Gemmatimonas sp.: one gene and its partner. The protein of the gene in region 2 interacts with the protein of the main gene of each other region in a pairwise test. Links are inferred from orthologs where the notes say so. Each region holds a gene or a part of one and is shown on either strand. Other genes may lie near its edges.

What was found.
Region 1: the proteins of RMP10_RS13955 (region 2) and mrdA interact in binary tests that used the Escherichia coli proteins (3 or more experiments, as listed by UniProt). The link is inferred for Gemmatimonas sp. from one-to-one orthologs.

What each region holds. Positions count from the first base shown.
Region 1 is NZ_JANPLK010000017.1:8,220-11,381, reverse strand. What follows is about bases 37-2,881. They hold mrdA (penicillin-binding protein 2), read right to left. Parts: upstream 2,417-2,881; coding sequence 656-2,416; downstream 37-655. Other genes in these bases: mreD (rod shape-determining protein MreD), read right to left, coding at 2,421-2,881; rodA (rod shape-determining protein RodA), read right to left, coding at 37-643. In the rest of the region: more of rodA, read right to left, coding at 1-36; more of mreD, read right to left, coding at 2,882-2,933; rod shape-determining protein MreC, read right to left, coding at 2,959-3,162. UniProt on the Escherichia coli protein: Catalyzes cross-linking of the peptidoglycan cell wall. Responsible for the determination of the rod shape of the cell. Is probably required for lateral peptidoglycan synthesis and maintenance of the correct diameter during lateral and centripetal growth.
Region 2 is NZ_JANPLK010000051.1:96,318-99,615, forward strand. What follows is about bases 18-2,998. They hold RMP10_RS13955 (PBP1A family penicillin-binding protein), read right to left. Parts: upstream 2,596-2,998; coding sequence 439-2,595; downstream 18-438. Other genes in these bases: RMP10_RS13950 (amidohydrolase family protein), read right to left, coding at 18-431; tyrS (tyrosine--tRNA ligase), read left to right, coding at 2,664-2,998. In the rest of the region: more of RMP10_RS13950, read right to left, coding at 1-17; more of tyrS, read left to right, coding at 2,999-3,298. UniProt on the Escherichia coli protein: Cell wall formation. Synthesis of cross-linked peptidoglycan from the lipid intermediates.

The DNA of each region.
Region 1 (3,162 bases), on a different replicon or contig from region 2:
GAAACCATGCGCCCCAGATGCCCGTGCTGAACGCAAGCACGAGGCTGATGCCCGGACTGGCCAACAGCAGCAGCAGCGGCCACGGCACGCCGGCCCAGAAGAGCATGGCGAAGCAGATCCCGATGAACACGATGCCGGTCCCGAGGTCGGGCTGCGCCATAACAAGCAGCCACGGCACGCCCACCACGAGCAGCGGTCGCCACAGATCCACGAGTGAACGGATCGATTCGCGCCGCGCGGCGAGCACGCGCGCGAGCATGAGCGTCGTCGCGAGCTTCGCCAATTCCGCCGGCTGACCGATGCGCACGCCACCGATACTGAGCCATCCCTTCACACTCGCCGCCGTGCCGGCGCCAGTGCCCACAAACAGCACGAGCAGCAGCAGCGTGCAACTCAAGGCGTACAGCGGCCAGGCGCTCCATTCGATCAACCGCACCGAGCCGCGCGAGATGACCCACGTGGCCATCAGCGCCGCGCCAAACCAGCCGAGCTGCCGCTTCCATGCATTCTCGATGATCGGCGTCGGGCTGTCGATCTGCCCCGCCGAGAAGACCATGGCGATGCCGAAGCCCGTGAGCAGCAACGCGATCACCAATAGCGGAACGTCGATACTCTGCCTGCGCAGAACGGAAATACCGGCCATGTGCGCGCTGCCTCAGTCGTTGACGATGGCGGTCATCGTCAACCGCGTCTTGAGATAGCGTTCCATCATCTTGGTGGCGGCGCGAGCGGCCGTGGACCCGTGAAGCCCCTCCTCGATGATGATGGCCAGCACGATCTTGGGATCGTTCGCCGGCGCGTATCCCACAAACCACGCATTGTCGAGCTGGCCGTTCACCTGTGCCGTTCCGGTCTTCCCGGCGATAGTCAAACCCTGAATCTGTGCGCCGGCAGCCGTGCCGCGGGAGACCACGTCGGCGAGCGCCAGTTGAATGCTCGCCAGTTGGGCCTTGTCGAGATTGAGAATTTGCTTGCGTTCCGGGTCGCGCATGACGACTTGGGGCGTGGGGGCCATCCCGTCAGTGGCCATCGCGGCATAGAAACGCGCCATACTGAGTGGCGTCTGCGCGTTGTCCGCCTGGCCGATCGCCAGACTCAACACGACCGAGCGATTCCAACCACGTGAGCCGTACCGCTTATCGAAGTACGCGGTCGATTCGGGCCAACGCGGTGTGCGCTCGTTGGGGAGGTCGACGCCGGTGCTATCACGAAACCCCAGCGACACGCCCCCCGCCAGCAATCGCGTGAGGCCGATCTTGAGCCCAAGCTGATAGAAGTAGACGTCGCACGACTTCGCGATCGCTTGCGCCAAGGTCACATCACCGTGCCCACGCTTGTCCCAGCACTTGAACACACGACCGTAATAGTAGCCGCCCGTGCACGGCGTCTGCATGCGGGTGTCCATGGTCACCAACCCCAGCTCCATACCAATGATCGCCGTGGCCAGTTTCCACGTCGACGCCGGCGCGTACGTTCCCGAGAGCGCGCGGTTCACGAGCGGCCGGTGCGGATCTACCCGAAGGCTTTCGTAGAAGCTGCTCGACACGCCACCGATGAACTTGTTGATGTCGTAGCTCGGCGCGCTGTACAGCGAGAGTACACCGCCTGTTTTGGGATCGAGAGCCACCACCGCGCCACGCAGCGAATCACCGAAGTATTCGTGCGCGAATCGTTGAAGATCGAGATCAATGTTCGTGCGCAATGCCGGCGGTGCTTCCGGCTGTTCCTCCGGCCGAACGCCGGCATCGCGCACCACACGATTGCGCGCATCGACTTCCACAAACCGGCGACCTTCTTTGCCACGCAACTGCGCCTCGTACTGCAACTCGAGGCCTGTCTTTCCAACCTGCTGTCCGGCCTTGTAGCTCTCGTATCTCGGTTTCGAGAGATCGTCTTCCGCGATCTCACCGGTGTAGCCGATCAGCGCCGCCATCGCGGCGCCGTCCGGATAGTACCGCTTGGGCGAGCTCTGAATGATGAGCCCCGGAAACTCGACACGACGTTCCTCGAGCACCGACACGACTTGAAACGACGCATCGTTGAAAATCACGGCCGGCCGCGTGCGGGCGCGACGGAATCGTCGCACCGCTAGTTCCTGCTGCGCGGAGTCGATCTGAATCACCTTCGAGAGCGTGGTGAGCGCCGACCGCAGCGAATCTTCCGTCGGACTCAGTATCGACACCGAGTATCCCGGCAGATTCTCCGCGATCACCTCACCGTGCCGATCGTAGATCGTACCGCGGGCGCCGGGCAATGGCACCTCGCGCAACCGGTTGTTCTCCGACTGCAACACGTACTCCGCGTTCTGCAGCACTTGCGCGCGGAAGAACGCGCCGCCGAGTGCCACGAACGAGGCGAACAGCAGCACACGCGCAAGTCGCGCGCGACGAAGGATCGCATTCGGATGGTAGCTCACAACATCACGTGGTGTGCGGTCGATACAGCGGACGAAACACCGTGAGCAACAACACCGCCAGGAGCGCGGTCAGCGCGGCCGACAGCGGCGACCACAACAACAACGTCACGACGAGCGATGCGCCGGACGCCCCGCCCGTAAGCAACGTCATCGCGATGTCGAACAGCCACTTGCCGGCGAAGACGAACAGTCCCGTGAGCGCCACGTGGTCGGCGAAGAACACCGCCTTGAGCCACGACGCGCCGAACGCCACGAGGGTCAGTACGAGCGCCGACGCGCCGAATGATCCCGGTGCCAGCGCGTCAACCGCGAGACCGGTCAGGAACCCCGTGAGCGCAGCCAACCCCGGGCGCATGCGCACGGCCGAGAACAGAATGGCGATAATGATGAAATCGACGTTCGCGCGACCGTTGAACAGCGGGCGCACGGCAAAATGCGCCGTCAGCAGAATCGCGAAACCCAGCCAGGCGCGAATCGCGCTGCCTATTCCCGGCGTCTGTTGCTGCGGGCGACTCATGCGCAGTTCCATGTCGCCAGCCCCATCACCGACCCGCCGGTGGAGGGCCAGCGCGGGGTGCCGGAGGCGGCGCCACCACACGGGGCTTTGTAGTGTCTGGTCGCGCGCGCGCTCGAGCAAGGCTGTCTGCGCGCACGCGCATGCGCAGACTGTCCGCGCGCACGCTGTCCGCCACCGTGCCCCGAGTGCTCGCCACAAATGCCAGCGTCGAATCAGTGAGCGTATCGGC
Region 2 (3,298 bases):
CCCACGCCGCGCACGCCGTACTCGCGCATCGCGGTGAGTGGCGCGCCGGAATCGGTGGTGTCGGCCAAGCAGGTAATACCGTTGCGCAGCGCTTCCCGGATGCCGGCCCGCGACGCATCAAGCAGCACGCTCTCGCTCATGAGATCGCGGCGCACCGTGGTGAGCGTGCGCAGCCAATCGCGGAAGTCGAGCCCCTCGAGAAAGCCGCGCAGCAACGTGAGCTCGAGATGCGAATGCGCGTTCACGAGGCCCGGCATGAGCACTGCATTGCCCAAAGCGATCGTGCGGACCACGCTGCTGTCCAAGGCGACCGCGCTCGCGGCACCCACGAACGCGATGCGTCCCGCCTCGACGAGCACCGCACCGTGGCGGATCGGCGCCGATGAGATCGGCAACACCCAGTCCGCCGTGTACAGCGTCGGCGCACTCACGTTACACTCACTGCGGCGGAATTTTGAACGGGTTCGTGGAGTCCGCCTTGGCGCGCAGCTTGGCGACACTGTCCGTCGAGAGCAGCGTGCGCGGCGCCGGATCGGTGCACGTGCCCGTCGGCTCGGTGCCCTGCACGAAAAACTCCGTGGCAAGCGCCGTCATGCAGTTGCTGTTCGCGAGCTGTCCGGTGAGCGCATCGATTTCGCGCACCACGACGCCGTCGGGACGCGGCCAGTCCGGCGGTTGCGGCTTGCGACGATACACCTCGGTCATGAACGACGCCCACGCCGGCGACGCCAGCTCACCGCCCTGTGCATTCGACTTGATCTTCTGCGGTTTGTCGAAGCCCATCCAGACGCCGGCCACCAGGTCGGCGGTGTAGCCGATGAACCACACGTCGGCGCCGTCGTTGGTGGTGCCCGTCTTCCCACCGGCGGGCACACGGAAGCCAGAACTCCAGATGCGCGCACCGGTGCCGCGCACCACCACGTCCTTCATCATGCTCACCATCAGCCACGCTTCCTCAGGCGACAGCACCGCTTCCCGCTCCGTCGTGGGCTGCCACACCACTTTGCCGTCGGCGTTTTCGACCTTGAAAATCGCGTGCGGTGTCGTGCGCAGGCCAAGGTTGGCGAACACCGAGTACGCAGCGATCATCTGCACCGGATACACGTCGGCCGACCCGATGAAGATGGACGGATAGGGCGGAATGGGCGTCGTGATGCCGAAGCGCTTCGCCATGGAAATCACACTTCCGGCGCCGACCGCCATGCCGGTGCGGATCGCGGCCAGATTGCGCGACTGATACAACGCCTTCCGCATGGGCATATTGCCCATAAACTTCATATCGTAGTTCTGCGGCGTCCATGCTTCGCCGCTCATCTGGTCGAGCGAGATGGGCGAGTCGTCCACGATCTGCCCGGGGCTGAACCCCTCGTGCACGGCCGTCGCGTAGACAATCGGCTTGAAGGTCGAACCCGGCTGGCGGAGCGCCTGCACCGCGCGATTGAATTTCGAGTCGCCGAAGTCACGGCCACCAACCATGGCGCGCACGGCACCACTGCGCGGATCAACCGCGACGAACGCGCCCTGCAGATACGGGGAGTTGGCCGCGCCACGCTCACCGCCCTCGGCCGACCGTGCGAGATACGCTTCGTAGGTGAGATGCGAGTACTTACCGTGACGTCCGGCCTCGATGGCCTGCAGCTGGTTCTCCAAGGCGCGTTCGGCGGCGCCCTGCATGTCGACATCGAGCGATGTATAAACCTTGTACCCTTCGTCGTAGAGTCCCTTGCCGAAGTGTTCCTCGAGCTCCTGGCGCACCCACTCCACGAAGTACGGTGCTACGTCGCCCGACTCGGTGCGCTCGGCCAGCTGCAGCGGATAGGCCTTGGCGAGCGAGGCATCGGCGTCGTTGATCGCGCCTTCGCGGCGCATCAGCTCGAGCACCGTGTTGCGGCGCAGGATCGCACGATCAGCGAACCGGCGCGGGTTGTAGCGCTCGGGGCCCTTCAGCAATCCGGCCAGCACGGCAGCTTCGGCCACACTGACCTCGCGCACCGGCTTACCGAAGTAGCGCTGCGACGCGGTTTCCACGCCGTACGCGCCGTTGCCGAGGTATACCTGGTTCAGGTAGAGCTCGAGGATCTTGTCCTTCGTGTAGCGCTGCTCGATGGCACGGGCCACGCGCGCTTCCTTGATCTTGCGCAGCAGCGTCTTCTCGCGGGAAATGCGATCGGAAAAGACATTACGGGCCAGCTGCATCGTGATCGTAGAGAAGCCCTGCACATAGCTGCCGGCTTTCACGTTGCGGGCGAGCGCACCGAACACGCGGTAGTAGTCGATGCCCGAGTGCGAGTAGAACCGGCGGTCTTCGGTGATGACGACCGCATCGCGCACATGCTTGGGGATATCCTGCAGCCGTACGAGCGTGCGACGCTCGAGACCGAGTTCCGTGATGAACCGGCCGTCGGCGGCGTACACCTTGGAGGTCTGGCGGGGCACATACTTCTCGAGCGAGGCGATCGACGGACAGCGTCCGTCCCGGCAGATGACGCTCCAAGCGCCAAGCAGCCCGCCGGCACCGACCATGCCGCCGAAAATCCCAACCACGAGCAGCCACCCCAGCCACGGGCGCCGCGAAAGAACAGAGGAGAGAGCCATAGGTTGTCTGAAGGCTACCCGCTCACGCGGGGGCGCGCCAAGAGCCGGACCCGCGATAACTTGTGAGAATGTCCGAGCCATCAGCCCCGATTTCCGAACTCGCCTGGCGCGAGCTGCTGTTCCAGCACACCGAAGGCCTTCCGGCCGCCTTCGCGGCGGGTCAGGTCACCGGCTACTGCGGATTCGACCCCACCGCCTCCAGCCTGCACGTGGGCAACCTCGTGCCCGTCATGGGACTCGTCCATCTGCAAAGGGCCGGCCACCGACCCATCGCGCTGGTGGGCGGTGGCACGGGCATGATTGGCGACCCCAGCGGCCGGAGTAGCGAACGCATCTTGCAGACGCTGGAAACGATCGCCGAGAATGCCGAAGCGATCCGGATGCAATTGGCCAAGTTCCTCGATTTCGAGGGACCGAACGCCGCCAAGCTGGTGAACAACGCCGACTGGCTCACCAAGCTGTCGCTGCTCGACTTCCTGCGCGACACGGGCAAGCACTTCTCGATCAACTACATGCTGGCGAAGGACTCCGTGAAGTCGCGCCTGGAAAGCGGGCTGTCGTTCACGGAGTTCTCCTACATGCTGCTGCAGGCCCACGACTTCCTCGAGCTGCATCAGCGCGAGGGCGTGACGCTGCAGATCGGCGGCAGCGATCAGTGGGGCAACATCACGGCCGGTTTGGAACTGATTCGCCGCACCACTAA